4 regions of the Parageobacillus sp. G301 genome follow, and region 4 is predicted to be linked to each of the others. Evidence: riboswitches for the same ligand, from Rfam matches in the RefSeq annotation. Region 4 holds a riboswitch; each other region holds the start of a gene.
The links. Region 4 has a riboswitch for S-adenosylmethionine ahead of mtnK (S-methyl-5-thioribose kinase). Riboswitches for the same ligand answer to the same signal wherever they lie in the genome.

Region 1: another riboswitch for S-adenosylmethionine. It lies ahead of QSJ37_RS11500 (O-acetylhomoserine aminocarboxypropyltransferase/cysteine synthase family protein); the one in region 4 lies ahead of mtnK (S-methyl-5-thioribose kinase).
Region 2: another riboswitch for S-adenosylmethionine. It lies ahead of QSJ37_RS04780 (hypothetical protein); the one in region 4 lies ahead of mtnK (S-methyl-5-thioribose kinase).
Region 3: another riboswitch for S-adenosylmethionine. It lies ahead of QSJ37_RS07615 (bifunctional homocysteine S-methyltransferase/methylenetetrahydrofolate reductase); the one in region 4 lies ahead of mtnK (S-methyl-5-thioribose kinase).

Annotation. Positions count from the first base shown of each region.
Region 1 is NZ_BSDB01000002.1:560,304-565,791, reverse strand. Features, by position in the region: gene QSJ37_RS11500 (O-acetylhomoserine aminocarboxypropyltransferase/cysteine synthase family protein) at 1-941, opposite strand, end outside; SAM riboswitch class I at 1,011-1,114, opposite strand; gene QSJ37_RS11495 (SCP2 sterol-binding domain-containing protein) at 1,207-1,554, opposite strand; gene QSJ37_RS11490 (thioredoxin family protein) at 1,771-2,088, opposite strand; gene QSJ37_RS11485 (toprim domain-containing protein) at 2,097-2,447, opposite strand; gene gcvH (glycine cleavage system protein GcvH) at 2,833-3,216, opposite strand; gene QSJ37_RS11470 (arsenate reductase family protein) at 3,305-3,667, opposite strand; gene QSJ37_RS11465 (acyl-CoA dehydrogenase family protein) at 3,724-5,488, opposite strand, start outside.
Region 2 is NZ_BSDB01000001.1:940,850-946,337, reverse strand. Features, by position in the region: gene opp4A (oligopeptide ABC transporter substrate-binding protein) at 1-1,338, shown strand, start outside; SAM riboswitch class I at 1,445-1,552, shown strand; gene QSJ37_RS04780 (hypothetical protein) at 1,628-1,960, shown strand; gene QSJ37_RS04775 (VOC family protein) at 1,988-2,371, shown strand; gene QSJ37_RS04770 (AbrB family transcriptional regulator) at 2,444-3,505, opposite strand; gene QSJ37_RS04765 (PaaI family thioesterase) at 3,603-4,085, shown strand; gene mscL (large conductance mechanosensitive channel protein MscL) at 4,227-4,613, opposite strand; gene QSJ37_RS04755 (YeeE/YedE family protein) at 4,818-5,488, shown strand, end outside.
Region 3 is NZ_BSDB01000001.1:1,488,649-1,494,136, forward strand. Features, by position in the region: gene QSJ37_RS07600 (YajQ family cyclic di-GMP-binding protein) at 1-22, shown strand, start outside; gene QSJ37_RS07605 (L-lactate permease) at 112-1,617, opposite strand; gene QSJ37_RS07610 (helix-turn-helix domain-containing protein) at 1,743-2,300, shown strand; SAM riboswitch class I at 2,456-2,559, shown strand; gene QSJ37_RS07615 (bifunctional homocysteine S-methyltransferase/methylenetetrahydrofolate reductase) at 2,636-4,486, shown strand; gene metH (methionine synthase) at 4,479-5,488, shown strand, end outside.
Region 4 is NZ_BSDB01000001.1:1,350,870-1,356,357, reverse strand. Features, by position in the region: gene QSJ37_RS06880 (sugar ABC transporter ATP-binding protein) at 1-572, opposite strand, end outside; gene QSJ37_RS06875 (sugar ABC transporter substrate-binding protein) at 569-1,714, opposite strand; gene mtnA (S-methyl-5-thioribose-1-phosphate isomerase) at 1,701-2,771, opposite strand; gene mtnK (S-methyl-5-thioribose kinase) at 2,794-3,996, opposite strand; SAM riboswitch class I at 4,077-4,240, opposite strand; gene QSJ37_RS06860 (carbon-nitrogen family hydrolase) at 4,335-5,150, opposite strand; gene QSJ37_RS06855 (pyridoxal phosphate-dependent aminotransferase) at 5,251-5,488, shown strand, end outside.

The DNA of each region.
Region 1 (5,488 bases), on a different contig from region 4:
ATCGCTGGATGACGATCTAAATACTCGACGATTTTTCTTGTATTCGCAATATGTTCTTTCATACGTACATGCAATGTTTCAAGACCAAGCTGAATTTGAAAGGCATTAAATGGGCTAATCGCTGGACCTAAATCGCGGAGCAACTGCACGCGAGCTTTGACAATGTATGCAGCAGGCCCAAACGCCTCAGCATACACAATGTTGTGATAGCTTGGATCAGGAGTAATAAATCCTGGAAACTTCGGCGAATTCCAGTCAAAATTACCACCATCAACAATGATGCCGCCTAAGGTCGTCCCATTCCCAACAAGCCATTTTGTGGCGGAATGGATCACGATATTCGCCCCATGTTCAATTGGTCTGCACAAATAAGGAGTGGCAAATGTGTTGTCGATAATGAGCGGAATTCCCGCTTCACGAGCGATTTGCGCCACCGCTTCAATATCTAATATGTGCAAACTAGGGTTGCCAATCGTTTCGGCGAAAATTGCTTTCGTTTTTGGTGTAATCGCTGCTCGGAAATTTTCCGGATTAGACGGATCGACAAAGTGGGTTTTAATTCCGTATTTCGGCAATGTATTGACGAACAAATTATATGTACCGCCATATAACGTAGATGCCGATACAATTTCATCCCCAGCTCCGGCGATATTCAAAATGGCCAGTGTAATGGCGGCCATTCCGCTGGCGAGAGCAAGACTGCCCACTCCGCCTTCCAGCTGTGCCACCCTTTCTTCCAATACGGTAACCGTAGGATTGTGAATGCGTGTATAAATATATCCTTCTTCTTTTAGACCAAAAAGGTTCGCAGCATGATCCGTATTGGCAAATAAATAGGCGTTCGATTGATAAATAGGAACCGCACGCGCACCAGTGGCAGGATCAGGCTTTAATCCGCCATGAATGGCTACTGTTTCGAAACGGTATTGTTTTTCACTCATTGAAACTCTCTCCCCTTTACCTTTTATAATAAAACCCCCTTCTTCTAAGAAGAGAGGGGGGATGCACTCTTCTTATCTCTCAGAGCAATTCGCTCTGCTGGAATTAGCACCGTGTTGAAACAACCGGTTGCCGGGCTTCATTGGGCCAGTCCCTCCACCTCTCTTGATAAGAATGATATATACCGTTTTTTCTGAATAATACTATTATTATTCTTAATTGTCAATTCATTTTTTTATAAAAATTAAAAATAAAGAAATATGGTATTTAGCAAACATAGCGATACGGTTTTGACAAATGAAACAGAGACTCCAGAAGCAACATATGACGGAAACTTCCAGAAATGTGCACTTCTCGAAGCCGAATTTGTTGTTGTAATTTTAACCTTCCATTTATCAATGATTCCAGCGCCTCTTTCGATCCTCGAATGGTCACTAGCCGACGTTCATCTATCTTTTCCTTTTGACCGATTTTATATTTAGAAATCGCAACAACCGCTGTTTCTGTTTCACATTCAAACTGAACGTATAACTCTTCTTCTGGTAAAATCGGTGATAAATGATTTAATTTTTGAATTCGTTCTGTAAGCTGTCCTACTAATTCACGCATATCCATTTTATACCCGCCTCCCCCATTATCCTGTCACTTCATTCATTTCCATAAAAAAAAGGAGAATCCTTTATAAAAATCTCGACAAATCGTCTGGAAAATAGGCAATATTCTCATCATTTCCCAAGAAATATGTCAAACGAAGTCAAATAACCGTTTATTTTAGTTCTTGCGCTGTCAACTTTAAGGGGAGGAGAGAATGAACAACATCTGTTCATTTTTCTAATTCTGAGGCAACATTTCCTTTATTGTTTCGTATAAATACGGTACAGAATGAAACGCGTATAATTTTTTAACAATATTGCCGCGATCAAATAAAAGAAGGCATGGAACACTTTCAATTTTCCATGCAACCGCACGCTCTGGCATATAATTAATATCGGTCTTGTAAAATGGAATATGCGGAAATAGTTCTTCGACAACCTGGAGCATCCGCTCCGCAAGCTGGCAAGTGCCGCACATCGGTGTATATACATAAAGACAAGCCATATCTTTTTTATTAATAATGTCATCTATTTCTGGTAACTCTAATTTTTTCATTGCTGCTTTCACCTTTTTAATAAATAATCGTAATGGACATCAAAGTTTGCGCGTAATAATACTTGGGCAATATGCCAATTCGGCGCTGCAGCTACTTCACGGTACATTCGGTCAATATATATATGTTCCGCTTCAGGAAATTCACGGCGAAACTGTTTTCGTAATTTTTCCCCCGCTTCATCGGCATCCACTAATATATACACTTCTTTATAATAGAGCTCCTCAATCAGTTCTTCCAGTCTGGCATCACTAATCGTCCCGTTTGTACAAATAATTTCAACTGGTTCATTAATAATGTTTTCAATTTTTTGTTTGTCGGAACGCCCTTCCACAATAATCACTTTTTCGATTTCTATCATTATTATCACCTGATTAGTTGAAAATGTCATTCATTTATTATATGGAAAAACAGTACGATGGTTTCCACATGGATAAGGAAAGGAAACGAGGCTATAGTCGTTTTTGCAAAATAAAGAAGAAAAGCAACGGCATAGCACCGTTGCTTTTGACCCCAACCAGCCTCACCGTCGCAATCGACATACTGTTGATCTGGTCCAACGGTGATGGTTATTTGCTTATCAATTCGTCTATTTTGTTGCTAACTTGCGACAGAGAAACATGTCCCTCATATTAAATCATGTTCTAATACTTTGTTTCCGCTGCCATACGGGCACCCTTTGCAAACCTCTTTATGTATAGGGTGCCCATCGTTCGCGTGATCAACCGTGGTGATTGGGTCTATTATTATCCTTCTTTTACCATTTCTTCATATTGCTCTGCTGTTAATAAATTGTCGATCTCGCTCATATCGTAAGGCTCGACAACGATCATCCATGCTTTTTCATACGGTGATTCATTCACATATTCTGGATTATCATTTAATTCTTCATTCACTTCTACTACTTTACCGCTAATTGGCGCATAAAGTTCAGAAACAGTTTTCACTGATTCGACGCTGCCGAATGGCTCGTTTGCTGTAATTTCTGCACCTACTTCTGGCAATTCAACAAAAACGATGTCACCTAGCTCCGATTGTGCAAAATCAGTAATACCGATGCGCACTTTATCTCCTTCGACACGCACCCACTCATGTTCTTCTGAATAGCGTAATTCCTTCGGTGTATTCATAATCGCACCCCTCCATTAATTTATATTCTTTTTAATATTGTATTCTTTTTAATAATAACCGATTTTGCCAAAAAACTCACTGAATTCGTTACATTTGTTTAAAGAATTTTTCGTATTGCTCTCCGTTAAATCCGACGATGACATGATTTCCATCCGTTAAGATCGGGCGCTTGATCAACATGCCATCGGAAGCAAGAAGCTCAAGAAGTTCCTCTTCCGAAGCAGTATTCACTTTATCTTTTAACCCTAACTCGCGATATTTCATACCACTTGTGTTAAAAAATTTTTTCAGTGGAAGCCCGCTCTTGCGATAAAGTTCTGTCAATTCCTCTTTTGTCGGCGGTTTTTCGACAATATGTACTTCCTGCACCGTGATGCCATGCTCATCGAGCCATTTTTTCGCTTTTCGGCATGTGCCGCACTTTGGATACCAATAAAAGGTTAACGACATATTGCACCATCCTTTGCAAACGAAAGTACCAGGATAAAACCTGGTACTTTCCATTATTACACAATATAACGTTCTGCTTCAATGAGCGCCGCTGCCGCTTCACGTTTTTTCGCGATGATATTGATTGGAGTATAGCGCGTCAATTTACGCAAAGCGGCCAACATCATACGCAACATATCGCCTTGCTCTACTGCGATAATGGTTTCTTTCGCGTGCGCCTCGATTTCGTTAAACGCTTCCTGGCAGAAAATTTGCGTATAAAGAAGTTTTTGTTTGTTTTTCTCTACTCCGGAGTTTTTAATTGCTTTTTCTGTGCGAAGCAGAGCAGATTCCATCGCGTAAATATTCGCAACAATGTCGGCAATGTTTACTAAAATTTCCTGTTCATTTTCCAATTTTGGACCGAATTTTTGTGCTGCTAATCCCGTCACCATTAATGCGATTTTTTTCGCGTTGCGTACTAAATATTTTTCTTGTTCAAGTACGCCGTCACCAACTTCTTCCGGCATAAGAATCATTAATTCTTCTTGAAGCTGTTGCGCTTTTTGAAGAAGCGGCAGTTCGCCTTTCATTGCTTTTTTCAAATACATTCCAGGAACTAATAGACGGTTAATTTCATTCGTTCCTTCAAAAATACGGTTGATCCGAGAGTCACGATAAGCCCGCTCAATTTCGTATTCTTGCATAAATCCATAACCGCCGTGAATTTGTACACCTTCGTCAACAATACAATCTAATGTTTCTGTTGCGAAAAATTTGTTTAGCGAGCATTCGATGGCATATTCAGCAATCGATTTCGCAATTTCTTTTCCGTCTTTTGCTTTTTCCTCATCAAGAAGGCTCATCCGTTCGTCAAATAAACCGACCGTACGATAGACGGAACTTTCTGTTGCGTACAACCGGGATGCCATTGTCGCAAATTTTTCTTGTGTTAATGTAAACTTAGAAATCGGTTGTTTAAATTGTTGACGTTGGTTCGCATATTGAAGCGTAATTTCCAGAGCCCGTTTTGCACCGCCAACCGCACCGACTCCTAGCTTATAACGGCCGATGTTTAAGATGTTGAACGCTATAACATGGCCTTTTCCAACTTCCCCAAGCAAGTTTTCTTTCGGAACAGGCACGTCTTGTAAAATTAATGTACGTGTCGAAGAGCTTTTAATTCCCATTTTCTTTTCTTCCGGTCCAGTAGAAACACCAGGGAAGCCACGCTCGACAATGAACGCGGAGAAATGTTCGCCGTCTACTTTTGCGTATACGACAAATACATCCGCAAACCCAGCGTTCGTAATCCATTGTTTTTCACCGTTTAAAATATAATGTGTACCTTCCGCATTTAATCTTGCTGTCGTTTTTGCTCCTAACGCGTCTGAACCAGAACCAGGCTCTGTTAACGCATATGCAGCAATTTTTTCACCAGTTGCTAATGCCGGCAAATATTTTCTTTTTTGTTCTTCTGTTCCGAACAAGGCAATTGGAAGTGATCCAATTCCGACGTGTGCACCATGAGAAATCGAGAAACCGCCGGCACGCGCCATTTTTTCTCCGATCAGTGCGGAACTGATTTTATCAAGCCCTAAGCCGCCGTATTCTTCTGGAATATCCGCGCTAAGCAGCCCTAGTTCCCCTGCTTTTTTTAACAATTGCACAGAGCGATCAAATTCATGATTTTCTAAATACTCTAACTGCGGGAGCACTTCGTTTACAACGAAATCTTCCGTTGTTTTCGCAATCATTTTATGTTCGTCTGTAAAATCCTCCGGTGTAAAAACACGTTCACAAGGAATGTCTTCAATAAGAAAGCTTCCGCCTTTAATCGCA
Region 2 (5,488 bases), 410 kb from region 4:
GTCATCGGCCATAAAGATTATACGGGCGTCCGCTACGGAGACGCGCTCATTCAAGATATTGTCGGCATGGAGGAATACCACAGCGGAAAAGCGGACAAAATTTCCGGAATTAAAGTCATTGATGACAAAACATTAACCATTACATGGAAACATGCCAATCCATCTGTGCTGACAGGCATTTGGGCATATCCGCTTCCAAAACATTATTTAAAAGATGTTCCGATTAAAGATTTGGCGAAATCGGATAAAATCCGCAAAAACCCAATTGGTTTTGGTCCATTTAAAGTGAAAAAGATCGTTCCAGGCGAATCGGTCGAATTCGTCCGCAACGACGATTATTGGGCCGGAAAGCCGAACTTAAAAGGCGTTATTTTAAAAGTCGTCAGCCCGCAAGTCGTATTGCAAGCTCTTAAAAAAGGCGAGATTGACATTGCGGAATTCCCGACAGATCAATATGTCAACGCGAAAGGGACAAAAAACATTCAATTTGTCGGCAAAATTGATTTAGCTTACAACTACATCGGTTTTAAACTCGGCCACTGGGATGCGAAGAAGCAAGAAAACGTGATGGATAATCCAAAATTCCAAAACAAAAAGCTTCGCCAAGCGATGGCATACGCGATTAATAACAAGGAAGTCGCAGACAGACTTTATCACGGTTTACGCTTCCCGGCAACGACGTTAATTCCGCCATCCTTCCCAGGATACCATGATAAAAACGCAAAAGGATATACGTATGATCCAGAAAAGGCGAAAAAATTGCTGGATGAAGCAGGATATAAAGATGTCGATGGCGACGGCTTCCGTGAAGATCCAAACGGCAAGAAGTTTACGATTAACTTCCTGTCAATGAGCGGCGGGGATATTGCCGAACCGCTGGCGAAATTTTACATGCAATGCTGGAAAGACGTCGGTTTGAATGTGCAACTGGTTGATGGCCGCTTGGCGGAATTCAACTCGTTCTATGACATGGTTGAAAAAGATAACCCGAAAGTCGATGTGTTCGCCGCGGCGTGGTACACTGGAACCGATGTGGACCCGTATGGATTATATGGACGCGATGTGATGTTTAACTATTCTCGATGGGTGAACGAGAAAAATGATGAATTGTTAGAAAAAGGACATTCCGAGCAAGCATTCGATAAAGAATACCGCAAGAAAATTTACAACGAATGGCAAGCGCTGATGAATGAAGAAGTACCTGTCATCCCGACTCTGTACCGCTCGATTATTTATGCGGTAAACAATCGTGTGAAAAACTTTACCGTCGACCCTAGCTCAAAATTAACATGGAAAGATGTTGGTGTCACTTCCGAAAAACCAGAAGTAGCGCAATAATAAAAAGAGGGGAGAGCGCCTTTGCTCTCCCTTCCTCGTTTGTGAAAATCAAAAAATGATTGTCATCACAATGGCACCATGATAAGATAAAAACAAACTGCATACAGTCTTATCAAGAGTGGACGAGAGATCGGGCTCTATGACTCCACAGCAACCTGCGTATTACGCAAGGTGCTCCAACCCGCAAAGCGTCTTTCGCTTTGGATGATAAGAACGGTTACCCCCTTTCGCATCATTCATGGCGAAAGGGGTTTTTATGTATGTGCAAAGAAGGAGGTGGGAATGTCGATTGCGCGAAAATGATTTGATTCGCAGCTATATGGCGGCACACTTAACGGTAGCATCGTTTGCTTCCCATGTCGCCCGTTGTGTCCAAAAACAGCTTTTGCAATTTGACCGACAGGCAGCGATTCATTTTGATAGCAGCCAAAATGTTTTCCATCTATACGGATATACGCAAGGGAAGATGTTTTCGCTTCTTCTGACATTTGCGGAAGTGGAAGAATGGAAAGCCGCTGGCCCTTATGCGCTTGACCGCTACATTTTTTGCGAATTAGAGGAAAAAGGAATTTCGATCGTACATATGACTCCATATTTGCGATCGGTATTTTCACAATCTTGAAAATAATGGAAAAAGGGGAGAAACATAATGGCAGTAAAAAAATTTGAACACGTCGGCATTCAAGTAAAAGACATCGAAACATCGAAAAAGTTTTATCAAGAGGTAGTCGGATTGGAACTACTTAGCGAGATGACGCATACGAACGGTACAATGAAATTGGCGTTTTTAGGGTTGGATGGCTCAGTCATTGTCGAATTGATCGAAGGGTATAATCCGAATTTGCCGACGGAAGGAAAAGTGCATCACGTCGCCTTTACCGTTGAAGGAATTGAACAAGAAAAAGAACGGATTCAATCGCTCGGCGTTCCGCTTGTATGGGAAGAGATTACGACGCTGCCAAACGGGGCGAAATATTTGTTCTTTCTTGGACCGGATGGTGAATGGATCGAATTTTATGAACCGGCTAAGTAAGAAAAGCGGAGATGCTTGTTGGACTCTTAACAACTAAAACCGCTCTGTTCAGCTTTAAACAGAGCGGTTTTTTCATGATGTTTCGGTGATATATGGAAATTTTCGAAATACCCATTTCAGCACGTTCGGTACGACGATAATGACAAGAAGAAGACGTACAAATTGCAAGGAGCTGACAATCGCTGGATCTCCTCCGACCGTTTGCGCCGTTAATACCATTTCCACAAGTCCTCCTGGCGCAAGACTCAACAGCGCGGTCGACAGCGGAAGATCGGTTAATTCCGCAAATACGTAGCCACATCCGAACGATAGAGCAATTAATACTAACGCAAGCAAGAAATATACCCAGCTAAATTTTCCGCCAAGCTTAATATCTTCTAAGGTAATGCGTTCTCCCATGTTTATTCCGACACTAATTTGCGCCAAAATAATCAACCATACAGGCAGTAACGGCAGGTTCACACCAGCCGCATGCATAACTGCCGTTACGGCAAGCGGCCCGACGACGTATGCTGCCGGAATGATGTTTCGTAAAAGAAGCGCACCGAAAATACTTAACAAAAACCAAGTGTAATGACCATCGGAAGAGACAGCTGCCGCCTGAGCGGTTGCGTTTCCTGGCGACGCGTGTCCGTTCAACCAATGGACAACGACTGTTGGCACAAGAAAAACGACCGTTAATAAACGAATCGTTTGGAAAATGGTTACTAAAGCAGTATTCGCGTTCAACGACTCACTTGCGGCAACCATTTCCGACAGCCCGCCAGGAACAGATGCAAACACACTTGTCACTTTATCAATATGTGTCCATTTCGTCACCGCGATGCTGTTTATAATGTTAATAGCAATTAGCAATGCGGTGGCAACGAGAAACGGAACAATATATGGCGCAATCGTTAATAGCGTTTCTTTTGTAAACGACAGTCCAAAATAAGTGCCTAACACAATCAATCCACTATTCGACAACGCTTTCGGCGCCGCTACTGGGCGCTTGATGACCGTTTTCCAAACAAGCATTCCAGTAATGGCTCCGAGCATCCATGGAATTGGGGAATGGAGATGATAAAACAGCAAACCGGTCAGTCCTGCGACGATATATGTTTCTAACACTTTCATTGCTGTAGTCCTTTCCATTCTCTGTAAACCTATCACTATTGTAAAGAAAAATAAAAGAAAAAGGAAGTAATGTGCTCATTGTGATATACTGAAAAGGAAAGGGGAGGGAGAAATGATGGAAGAACAAGTAAAACATGCCATTCAAGACGAATACCCAGAGGAATTTGCCTGGTGCTACGGATGCGGGCGGATGAATGAGCACGGCCACCATTTCCGCACCGGATGGCAAGGGGAGAAAACGGTCACGATTTATACGCCACGTCCCGAGCATATCGCTATTCCCGGCTTTGTTTATGGCGGGTTGATCGCGTCATTAATCGACTGCCACGGAACTGGTTCCGCCGCACTGGCGCTGCATCGCAAAAACGGACACGAACCAGGAGATGGAGAAGTGCCACCGCGGTTTGTAACTGCTTCTTTGAACGTAGAGTTCTTGAAACCGACGCCGCATGGAGTTCCGTTAAAGGCAATCGGTACGGTCGAAGAAATTCATCCGAAAAAGTGGAAAGTAAAGACGGAAGTATTCGCCGATGGAGAACTTTGCGCGCGCGGAGAAGTAGTGGCCGTTGTGATGCCAAAAACATTTTTACAAAAGTAAAATGTAAGCGTGTACATTTTAAAAAAAACGCCCACTCCACCATGAGGGAACGGGCGTTTTTGTGTTATCGTTTTGTCCTAATCATGACGGAGGAAACGGCGCTTGTCCTCTTAGTGTGAGGAAAACGCTGTTTTCTATGCATTATTCTCTTTCTAATTGTTGTTTTTTTAACAAATCGCGTATTTCTGTCAATAGTTCTTCTTCTTTTGTCAACGTTGGCGAAGCTTCTTCTTCTTTTTTGAGCCGGTACAATTTGTTCAATACTTTCACAAACAAGAAAATCGAAAACGAGATAATGAGAAAGTCGACAACGGTTTGAATAAACATGCCATATTTGATCACTGCGTCACCGATTTTTAAAGATAAACCGCTAAAATCGATGCCGCCAAGCAATAGTCCGATAAGCGGCATAAGAATGTCATTGACAAGGGAGGAAACGATTTTGCCAAACGCTCCGCCGATGATGACCCCGACGGCTAAGTCCACGACATTTCCTCGCATCGCAAACTCTTTAAATTCTTTCCACATAAAATCACCCTGTATTTGAATTTCACGTACAAAGAAATATAACATATTAGTTTGATCAGATTCTAGTCATTTTGATTTATTGGAATAAAATAACAAATTAATTTGTATAGCATTATTGACCGTTGAAACTTACAAACAAAAGCCCTAGAAAATCCATCAAATTTATTGTATTATTAATTTATCAAAGTAAAGGGGGAAGATAAGTTGGATATTGTTGTGAAAAAACAAACGAATATACAAGTAAAACAAGAAGCGAATGCCCCGAAAAATCCGACTTCGTTTATTATCGCCGTAGCGTTAGTCGCATTAATCGGTGGTGCTTTGTTTTTATATAGCCGCGTTTCTTGGCAACAAGCGCTTTTATATGTGTTAGGAGCTTTTGGAGGTTTCGTGTTATATCAAGCTCGTTTTGGCTTTACGACCGCTTGGCGCAAATTCATTTTGTATCGTGAAGGTGAAGGCATTCGCGCACAAATGATTATGATGTTAGTAGCAAGCATTTTCTTCATGCCGCTATTGTTGAAAGGGTCGATATTTGGTCATCCGGTTGCGGGAAACGTTCATGATGTCGGCATTTCTGTCATTGTCGGCGCGTTTATTTTCGGAATCGGCATGCAGCTTGGCGACGGATGTGCTTCAGGGACGCTTTACCATATTGGCGGAGGGGACGTAAACGGAATCGTCACATTAATCGGATTTATTGCCGGTTCTGTTATTGCGACGACTCATTTTGATTTTTGGATGAATACACCGCATTTTGCGCCAATTTCACTCATTCATCAACTTGGCGCTGTCGGAGGCTTTCTCCTTCAACTTGTGCTATTGGCGTTCGTTTATTACGTCGTGACCGTTATCGAAAAACGCCGTCACGGAAA
Region 3 (5,488 bases), 140 kb from region 4:
GCAATTTGTCAATTATCGATAAAAACGTGATGCTACGGGCACTAAGCGCCCGTAGCATCTTTTTTCATACCCTTTCCATCTATTTCCATTATGCATTTTAGACACAATTATTCAAAGAAAAAACCCCAGCCCAACAATACTAGACGTAATGACCAGTAAAGCAGCAAAAGCAATTGGAAGAATGTCTCGCACAAACTGTCCTTCCTGTCCAGACTGGTTAGTGATAGAGGCCGCTAAAGCGATTCTCGATGGAGATGCCATGGTCATGTTCGATGCGGAGACGTTTTGTGCGGTGGCATATAATAGTGCGGGACTATGTAATTGCTCAGCCATCGTGCTTTGAAAATGGGAAAACATGGCGTTAGCCGCGCTGTTGCTGCCGCTCATAAATCCGCTGATCGCACCGATGAGCGGAGAAGCGATGATAAACCACGAGCCTACTAGTGCAGCAATATGTGCGGCCAGGAAATTCGTCATTCCCGATCCTTCCATCACGCTCGACATCGCGATAAAACCCGTTGTTGCTATTACGGCGGGATATACTTGTTTGATGGTTTTTCCTGCACAGGTTTTTAGTTGAACGCTGGTCAGCCGATATAGCCATATCGCTGTCAGCGAAGCAAGGAACAGGGCAAAACCTGGGCTATACAACAGCTCCAACCGAAAATGATATTCCGGCCATTGAATAACGAGGATGCTTGTAACGATTCTCTTACATGCAGCAGAGAAATGAGAAACGAATATATATATTGTTAAAACGGCATATGGTACCATTGCCTTCCAAAAGTTTCCCCTCCCAATAACTACATGCACCGCAGCGGCCTTTCTCCTCTTTTGGCTGATCAACGCCTTTAGTTTCCAATAGACAATGAGCAAAAAAGCGGCAGCTCCTCCCGCCAATACGCCCGCCAGTTCGGTAGATATATACACGCTGGAAGCCCATGTCACAAATGACAACACGAACGAAACGACAATAATGGAATCAAAATATTGTCTTATCGCCTTTTTGCCGCCGCTAATGGCCACAATAACAACCGCATAAAAAAGAAATAGCGGCGCACTTGCCATCGCGCTATACTCCCCCAATTGATGTAAAGGAACTCCGGACAACTCTGCATTAATGACCGTACCGATGGCAAGCGCTCCCCACGGCACGGCCGACTGCGTCAATAATGATAACATCATTGTCTTCTTCGCTGAAAATCCTAGCGAAAGATATAATGGGGCAGCGATCACCACAGCGATGCCAAAGCCGCTGACCGCTTCTAGAAAAGGACCTAAAGCGGCAGAAATAAGCAGCCCCTGTTCTGCTTTTGAGCGGCAAAAGCGTGATAAACCGTAAGACATCCTATCCATTGCCCCGCTTTCATTCAGCAAGTTGTATAAAAGCAGCCCAAACACTAATACATAAATAACCGTACCGGACAACAATATGCCGCGAATAGAGGAATGAAGCAAATCCTGCACCGATGCATCAAAAGAAAAAAAAGCCAATACGAAAGCCAATCCATACGAACAGACAGCGGTGTACATCGCCGGCATTTTCAGCCAAACCAAGCAAATAAGAGCGAATAAAATCGGTAACCCTGCTAATAAGAAATGAATCACATCATGCATGGAACATTCCCCCCTCCCCTTTTATCCACTATAGTGGATATATATATTATTCTCTACAGAAAAACTGTAAGTCAAGACAAAATTTCCACTATAGTGTAATATATAATGAGAGGTGAAAGACAGTCATGAATTTTGGAAAAAACGTGCGAGAAGCGAGAAAGCGTAAATCTCTTTCACTCCAGGCATTATCGGAGCGCTGCGGGGTTAGCCGTTCGATGTTATCGCAAATCGAGAGAGGAGAAAAAAATCCAACGATTCAAGTAGCTTGCCAGATCGCTGAAGGGTTAGATATGACTCTTTCACAATTATTAGGGGAAGATGAGCAAAGCGAAGTCATTATCATTAGAAAAGATGAACGATATGTATATAAAGACGAACGGAGCGGCTTTGAGCGGCATCTTTTATCCCCTTCTTTTCCATCAAAAGGAATTGAGTTTGTTTTCAATCGGATTCCGCCAAAACAAGAGTCCGGTATTTTTCCAAAGCATAAAAAAGGAGTAAAAGAGTATATATCTGTAGCTAAAGGTAAGTTAAGAGTCGTGCTCGGAACCCAGTCATATGACCTCGAAGAAGGAGATTCGATGTACTACGAAGCTGATATGGAACATCGTTTCATCAATATCGGGGAGAATGAATGCCACTACTACCTAGTCATTGATTCCAATCATATACGTTCACTATAGTGAACAACACTACTTTTTAAGCATTATGCTTTTTTCTATTGAGGATAGAATATTTTCTTGAAAACGATTCCATTATATTGAATATTTTCAGAAAATGCTTTACATTATATATTAACTATATCGTTGAAGCGTTTGACTACAACTTCATAACGAATTTCTTATCAAGAGAGGGGGAGGGACTGGCCCGGTGAACCCTCAGCAACCTGGCGGAAGTCAAGGTGCTAAATCCAGACAGGCGAAAGCGCCTGGAAGATAAGAAGAGACGATACATAAAAAGTCTTCTTCTTATAGAAGGCTTTTTTCTTTTACTATCTTCATAGAACGGGGGAATGAGCGTGGGGCTTTTGCAAGATTTAAAAGAACGCATCCTCATCGCCGATGGCGCGATGGGAACGCTATTATACTCGCACGGCGTCGACCGATGTTTTGAAGAACTAAATTTATCAAAACCGGAAGACATCATTCACATTCATGAAGCATATATCGCCGCGGGCGCAGAAGTAATCCAAACGAATACATATGGCGCCAACTATGTCAAACTTGCCCGCTACGGATTGGAAGATGAAGTGCCATCCATTAACCGCGCGGCAGTAAGGCTCGCCAAAAAGGCGGCGGGAAATAAAGCCTATGTGCTTGGAACGATCGGCGGATTACGGAGCATCAATAAAAGCGCCGTTTCCATCGAAGAGGTAAAGCGGACGTTTCGCGAGCAATTGTTTGTGCTTTTAAATGAGGACATCGACGGCTTGTTGCTCGAGACGTATTACGATTTAGAAGAATTAGAGACGGTTCTTGCAATCGCGCGCAAAGAAACGGATAAGCCGATTATCGCGCACGTCTCCCTCCACGAAGTTGGCGTCTTGCAAGACGGCACTCCCCTTTCTGAAGCGTTGGCGCGCTTGGAGCAGTTGGGAGCCGATGTCATCGGTCTAAATTGCCGTCTCGGTCCATATCATATGATTCGTTCGCTCGAGGAAGTGCCGCTGCCGAAAAAAGCGTTTCTTTCCGCGTATCCGAACGCAAGCTTGCCGGATTATCGCGACGGACGGCTTATCTATGAAACAAACACCGATTATTTTAAAGAAACAGCGCTTGCCTTCCGTGAGCAAGGCGTGCGCCTGATTGGAGGGTGCTGCGGCACGACGCCGAAACATATCGAAGCGATAGCAAATGCCTTAACCGATCGGACACCAATTACAGAAAAAGTCGTTAAACAACGTCATGTTCCGATTTCTATCCAAACAAACGAACCAAATGCCGTACCGCCGCTGCAAGATATCGTACGTAAGCGGCGCTCGGTGATCGTCGAGCTTGACCCGCCGAAAAAATTAGGGATCGCGAAATTTTTAGAAGGCGCCAAAGCGCTGAAAGAAGCGAACATTGATGCGTTGACATTGGCTGATAACTCGCTGGCAACTCCACGAATCAGCAACATGGCGCTCGGCTCCATCGTCAAAGAGCAGCTCGGCATCCGTCCGCTTATTCATATTACCTGCCGCGACCGCAATTTAATCGGCTTGCAGTCGCACCTCATGGGCTTGCATACGCTCGGCATCACCGATGTGCTCGCCATTACCGGAGACCCATCGAAAATCGGCGATTTTCCTGGTGCGACATCCGTTTATGATTTATCGTCCTTTGATTTAATCCGGCTCATTCGCCAATTTAACGAAGGGCTTTCGTATTCCGGAAAACCGCTCGGGCAAAAAACAAACTTCTCGATTGCCGCGGCCTTTAACCCGAACGTCCGCCATTTAGATAAGGCTGTAGAGCGTCTGGAGAAAAAAATTCAATGCGGCGCCCATTATTTTATCACCCAGCCGCTTTATTCCGAGCGGCAAATCGAAGAGGTGTATGAAGCGACGAAGCATCTTGAGACGCCGATTTACATTGGCATTATGCCGCTAGTGAGCGCGCGCAACGCCGATTTCCTTCACCATGAAGTGCCGGGAATTACGCTTTCTGATGAAATCCGCTCCCGCATGGCGGCATGCGCGAACGACCCAGTTCAATCGGCGCGCGAAGGAATCGCGATTGCCAAATCGCTCATTGACGCCGCTTTTGACTTATTTAACGGCATCTACTTAATTACGCCGTTTTTGCGCTATGAAATGACCGTCGAACTCGTTCGCTACATTCATGAAAAAGAACAAGCCGCGCAAGAAAGGAAGATACTCCATGGATAACATCACATTGCAGCAACAGCTCGAAAAAAAAATATTAATTATTGACGGCGCAATGGGAACGATGATTCAAAGCGCGAAGCTCTCAGCCGATGATTTCGGCGGAGAAGCATACGAAGGATGCAACGAATATTTGACGCTCACCGCTCCGCATGTGATCGAGCGCATTCATGAAGCATATTTGCAGGCGGGAGCGGATATTATCGAAACAAACACGTTCGGTGCGACAAACGTTGTATTAGATGAATATCATCTTGGCCATTTAGCGCTAGAGTTAAATATCGAATCCGCCAAGCTTGCGCGCAAAGCAGCCGACGCCTACTCTACTCCCGAATGGCCGCGCTTTGTCGCCGGTTCAATGGGACCGACGACAAAAACGCTATCCGTTACAGGAGGCATTACGTTCGAACAATTAGTTGCTGCTTACGAAGAACAAGCGCGAGGACTATTGCTTGGCGGCGTCGACTTGCTTTTATTGGAAACATGCCAAGACACCTTAAACGTCAAAGCCGGCTTTATCGGCATTTCCAAGGCGTTTGAAGCGGTCGGAAAAAAAGTGCCGATTATGATTTCCGGAACGATTGAACCAATGGGAACAACATTAGCAGGACAAACGATTGAATCGTTTTTCATCTCCGTACAGCATATGAAGCCGTTCGCGGTCGGATTAAACTGCGCGACCGGCCCCGAGTTTATGACCGACCATTTGCGCACGCTTGCTTCCTTGGCGAACACTGCTGTAAGCTGCTATCCGAACGCCGGGCTTCCGGATGAAGAAGGCTGCTATCACGAGACACCGGAGATGTTAGCGAAAAAAATCCAACGATTCGCTGAAAAAGGATGGATTAACATCGTCGGCGGTTGCTGCGGAACAACTCCGGAACATATTCGCGCCATCGCCGAAGCGGTCCAAGACATTCCACCGCGGCCGATTCCGAAATCTTTTGACGTTCATGCCGTTTCCGGCATCGATCCGCTTATTTACGATGAAACAATGCGTCCGCT
Region 4 (5,488 bases):
GCTTTTAAATCGTTGATAATTGTAAACAGCCGCTTCGTCTCTGTTTCACTGAGCGCGGCGGTCGGCTCATCTAAAATAATGTATCGGGCCGATGAGGAGAGCACTTTTGCTAAAACGATGAGCTGTTTTTCATGCAAGGTGCATTCGCGAATAAGCTTGTTCGGCGAAATCGACAGACCAACTTGGCGCAAAAGCTTTGCGGCCCGATGTTTTTGCTGTTTCCATGAAAGAAGAGGCTTTTGTTTTGTATCAACGATGTCGCTAGCAGCAATATTTTCATAGACGGTCAGCGATGGAAACAGGGCGGTATCGACTTCTTGAACAACTAATCCAATGCCTGCTTTTTTCGCATCAGCAGGAGAAAAAAATCGGCGCTCTTCTCCATCTATTGTTATCGTGCCTTTGTCTGGAAAAAGGGCGCCGGCGAGAATTTTCATCAATGTGCTTTTCCCAGCACCGTTCATCCCTAAAAGGGCGTGAACTTCTCCTTTTTGTACATGGAGATTCACCCCGTTTAATACGTCTACCGTGCCAAACGATTTATAAATATTGTTCATATAAAGACCGTTCATTTGTTTTTCACCTGTGCTTCCAACGTTTTCATCCAAGGGGAAATGGCAACATTTGATTGCCCCCAACCGGAAATGTATTCATGAAGCTCATTCATCGAAACTTGTTGGTTAGGCAAATCGGATCGTTTGACTAAATGCGGTTCTAGTGAATAAATGTTTGGCGTTTTCTCGCCAGCAATTTTTTGATACGCAAAGCGAACTTGAACGCGCCCGACTTCGGCTGGGTCTGTTGCCGTTGTAGCGACCCAAGGGCTATTTGGCTTTTGCATCATTTGCAAATCTTCATCGCTTAAATCGATGCCATATACTTTAATTTCATTGCGCCCCGCTTGCTCGATCGCACGCGTTGCGCCTTTGGCAAATTCATCCCAAGTCGCAAACACTGCGTCAATATCGCCTTTATTCGGATATTTTTTCAAAATCGCTTCCATTTGCGTTTGTGTGTCTAAAGCGGTATTGGCGCTGGCCGTACCGAATTTCGCCACTTCTTTGATGTTCGGATAGCGTTTTTTAAACGCATCGTAAATCACATGACGACGTTCCATTGGTGTAAATCCGCCAACCCAAATGGTGACAATGTCTCCTTCGCCGTTTAAGTCTTCAGCCAACGTTTTTAACGTTTTCCATGCAAGGCTGTAGTCATCTTGGTCAATCACTGTTACGCCTGGGATATTTAAATCATTATCGAATGCGACAACAGGAATGCCTTTTTCGACTGCCTTTTTCACCGGACCTTCCAACGCATCAGCGCGCCCGTGATCTAATAGAATCGCATCGACGTTTTGCGTAATGGCTGTTTCGACATAGGAAGCCATTTTCGTTAAGTCGTTATCCGCATTGTAAATTTGCACTTCGCCGCCAAATTTTTGCACTTGTTCTTTTACGCCAGCGATATACTGAGAAGAAAACGTGCCGATCGACATTTGCATAATGGCGGCAATTTTTATTGGTTTTTTTAATTCTTCAGGGATATCTGCTTGTTCGGTTGTTGCAGCTGTTGTTTCGCTTGCTTCTTCGGCCGTGCTGTTTTCTTGTTTAGCCGGTTTCGAACTGACGGCGTCTTGTTCATTCATGCAGCCGCTAAGGATGACGATAATGGAAAAAAGGAATGCGACTAAATAGTTAAGTCTAAATTGCTTCATGGCGATCCTCCTTTGCAAACAGTGCTGGCAGTTCAGTTTCATAATTGCCGCGGATGATCCCTTTTTCGGTAATAATGGCCGTGATAAGGTCGTGTGGTGTTACATCGAACGCTGGATTATAAACGTTTACGCCTTCTGGAGCGATTCGCGTTCCGGCGATATGCGTCACTTCCTCTGGATTGCGTTCTTCAATCGGAATTTCTTCCCCTGTTTTGGTTGCTAAATCAATGGTCGATAATGGCGCGGCGACATAAAATGGAATGCCAAACGCTTTAGCGAGCAGCGCCAGTCCAAAGGTGCCGATTTTGTTGGCAGTGTCACCGTTGGCGGCAATTCGGTCGGCGCCGACAATGACAGCGGTAATGTTTTTCGCCTTGATCGTCTGCGCTGCCATATTGTCGGTAATAAGAGTGACTTCTACCCCCGCTTGCATCAATTCCCACGTCGTCAATCTTGCCCCTTGCAAGACCGGACGAGTTTCCGACGCGTAAACATGAAGATTCATCCCTTTTTCTTTCGCTAAATAAAACGGAGCAAGCGCAGTGCCATAGCGGGCGGTTGCGATCGAACCAGCATTGCAAATGGTTAAAACGCGGTCGCCGTTTTGAAATAAGGAAAGCGCATGTTCTCCGATACGGCGGCATACATCTTCATCTTCAATTTGAATGCGAATCGCTTCATGGATGAGCGTCGTTTTTGCTTCGTTAACAGAGGAAACGTGGGCGATGCTGGAAACAAGCCGATCTAATGCCCAAAACAAGTTCACTGCGGTTGGCCGAGAGCTTGCTAAGTAGTCACGGTCCTTTCGCACGTGCTCTTTAAATTTTTCCAGTGATTCTGTTTCATATTGCTGTGCAGAAAGAGCGAGGCCGTAAGCAGCCGTAATGCCGATCGCCGGTGCGCCGCGTACTTTTAACGCGGCGATTGCGTCCCATACATCTTCAATATTTTTTAATTCCAAATATTCCGTCACTAATGGTAGCTTTTGTTGATTCAAAATTGTAATATGAGTGTCGTTCCATTCCACAGAGCGCGGGATTGCGAATGGTTCTGCCATTATGGTTCTTCCTTTCATTGTGTTAATTCGTTGCTGCAAGCACTGTTTGTGCGAAAAGGGAACGGATTTCTTTAGTGCTAGATAATGTTTCACGTTGCAAAATGAGGCTTCTGCCAAGACGAAGGGCATAACGTTTTGCTTGTAAGCGTTCCTCTTTATCCTCAATGCCATCAAGGTCAGCGACATGTGCTAGCCCAATCGTGCGGCGGATGACTTCACATCCGGCAAAGCCGATCGCGTTAGCAAACGTGTGATGCAGCACGTCTTCTAATAATCCTTCTGTTTTTGCATATGGTTCTACATTGTGAGTGCGCCAAAGATCGGAAAAGACTGTCGAGAATACATCCCAAGTTTTGTCGATATGAGCAAATAATGGCTCTTGTTGTTGTTCTGGGCGGGACAACGCATTTAACAGCAAGTTTGCGAAAAATTGGCCTATGTCAAAACCGAACGGGCCATAAAACGCAAACTCTGGATCAATGATTTTCGTTTCTTCATCGCTGGCGAAAATGCTTCCGGTATGCAAATCACCGTGGATGAGCGCATCTCCTTCGGTTAAAAACTTGCGCTTTAGTTTGGCCGCTTCTAAGTGGAGTTTATCATCGTTCCAAAGCGCTTCTACATCATCGCGAAGCTCGTCTTCAAAGTTGTTCGTTTCATGATTAAAGAACGGATCTGTAAATACAAGGTCTTCGGTAATTTTGCATAATTCCGGATTAACAAAACTTTGCGCTAATTGTTTTTTTTCTTGTTGATTCATGCCAAAGTCGGAAGTGTAAAACGATGTCTTTGCGATAAATTCGCCAATATGTTGCGATAAAAGTGGATATGTTTTTCCTTCAATCAACCCTTTGCGGGCGATTTGCAAGTGAGATAAATCTTCCATAACGGTAATTGCCAAAGATTCATCGGAATAGTATACTTTTGGCACGTATTGCGGAACATAGCTTGCGAATGTGCGCAGCGCATTGCTTTCAATAACAGCGCGTTTTAATGTGAGCGGCCAGCTTTCACCGACTACTTTTGCGTACGGGAGCGCTTGTTTTACGATAATTCCTTTCTTTGTTTGCTGATCGACAACACGGAAAACAAGATTTAAGTTGCCGTCGCCAATTTCGCGGCAGGCAAGCGGTGTTCCTTCCGGAAAAAGACCGAGACGGACCGTCAAAGAGATTGCGCCTTGTTCCGTTAATGGTTCATAAACCGTTGGATGAGAAATTGGCATAATGTAAAACTCCTCCTTCATGTAAATTAAAAAGCCTCTTTCTGCATAGAAAGAGGCTTGAAGATTCCATATCTTCGCACCTCTTATCTTTCAGAAAGAACGAGTCTTTCTGTTGGACTTAGCACCGTGCCCTGCGGAAGTAGCGAACTTCCGGCGCCAAAAAGTGCGCCCTATCTCACGATAGTATTACGGTCGGTTGCTGGGCTTCATTGGGCCAATTCCCTCAGCCAACTCTTGATAAGAGTGTGTCAGCATATTCAATTTTTTAATTTTCGTTATGTTGGCAATTTTGAAGTTTTATGCTTGATACGAATCATACATGGTCACGAAATGATTTGTCAACTCTTTTTTAAAAAATTTTTTTCTGCAGCGATGTAGTCGTTAGCTCTGCGGTCCGCAAAAATCGGGATTTGTTTTCGCACTTCTCTTACTTTTTGAAGATCGATTTGTGCCATTAACGTACAAGGTTCTTCATTTGCTTCTGCAATGATTTCTCCCCATGGGTCAACCACCAGCGAATGACCGGCAAAGACATTGTTTGGATCGCTTCCAGCGCGATTGCACGCGATGACGTAGCATTGATTTTCAATCGCGCGCGCCGCAAGCAGTGTACGCCAATGCGAAAGACGAGGAAGCGGCCACTCGGCGACGACAAATAACACTTCCGCCCCTTGGACCACATGGACGCGAATCCATTCTGGGAAGCGGATGTCATAACAAATGACGCCTGCACATCGAGTGTTTTCTAATGTGAACAATCCCATTTCTTCCCCTGGATGTAAGTAAAGATGTTCATCCATCAGCTGGAACAAATGGAGTTTGCTATATTCGCCGACGATGATGCCGTTTCGGTCGGCGATGTACATCGTATTGGTGACGCCGCGATCTGTTTTTCTGGCAATTGATCCAGCGACAATATTGACATGATGCGACTTGGCAAGTTTTTGAATGAACGCTTTTGTACGCATACCGCCCTCATCGGCAATCTCATCGAGTCTGGTTAAGTCATAGCCAGTCGTCCATAGTTCAGGAAGGACGATAATATCTGGGTGATTTTTTGAAATTTTTTCTATCTCTCTTTCAACGCGCCGTTCGTTTTCATTAGGATTGCCAAAAGCGATATCTAGCTGAAGACATGCGATTTTTATCGTCATGAACATTCACCTCGAAAAAATTTTACTTTACATTTTGATTTTTACGATATATGATTTTTCACTAGAATTTCAAGAAAATTTTTGAGAAGGTGTTAACGCGATGAAACAATTTCCACTATCTGAGTTATTGCAGAGCCTTCCAAAACAGTTTTTTGCTTCGCTTGTCGATAAAGTCGCAAAAAAAATGGCGGAGGGGCATGACATCATCAATTTAGGGCAAGGAAATCCCGACCAGCCGACTCCACCGCATATCGTGGAGGCGATGCAAAAAGCGGTGGCGAACCCAAAATATCACAAATACTCGCCATTTAAAGGGTATTCCTTTTTGAAACGCGCCG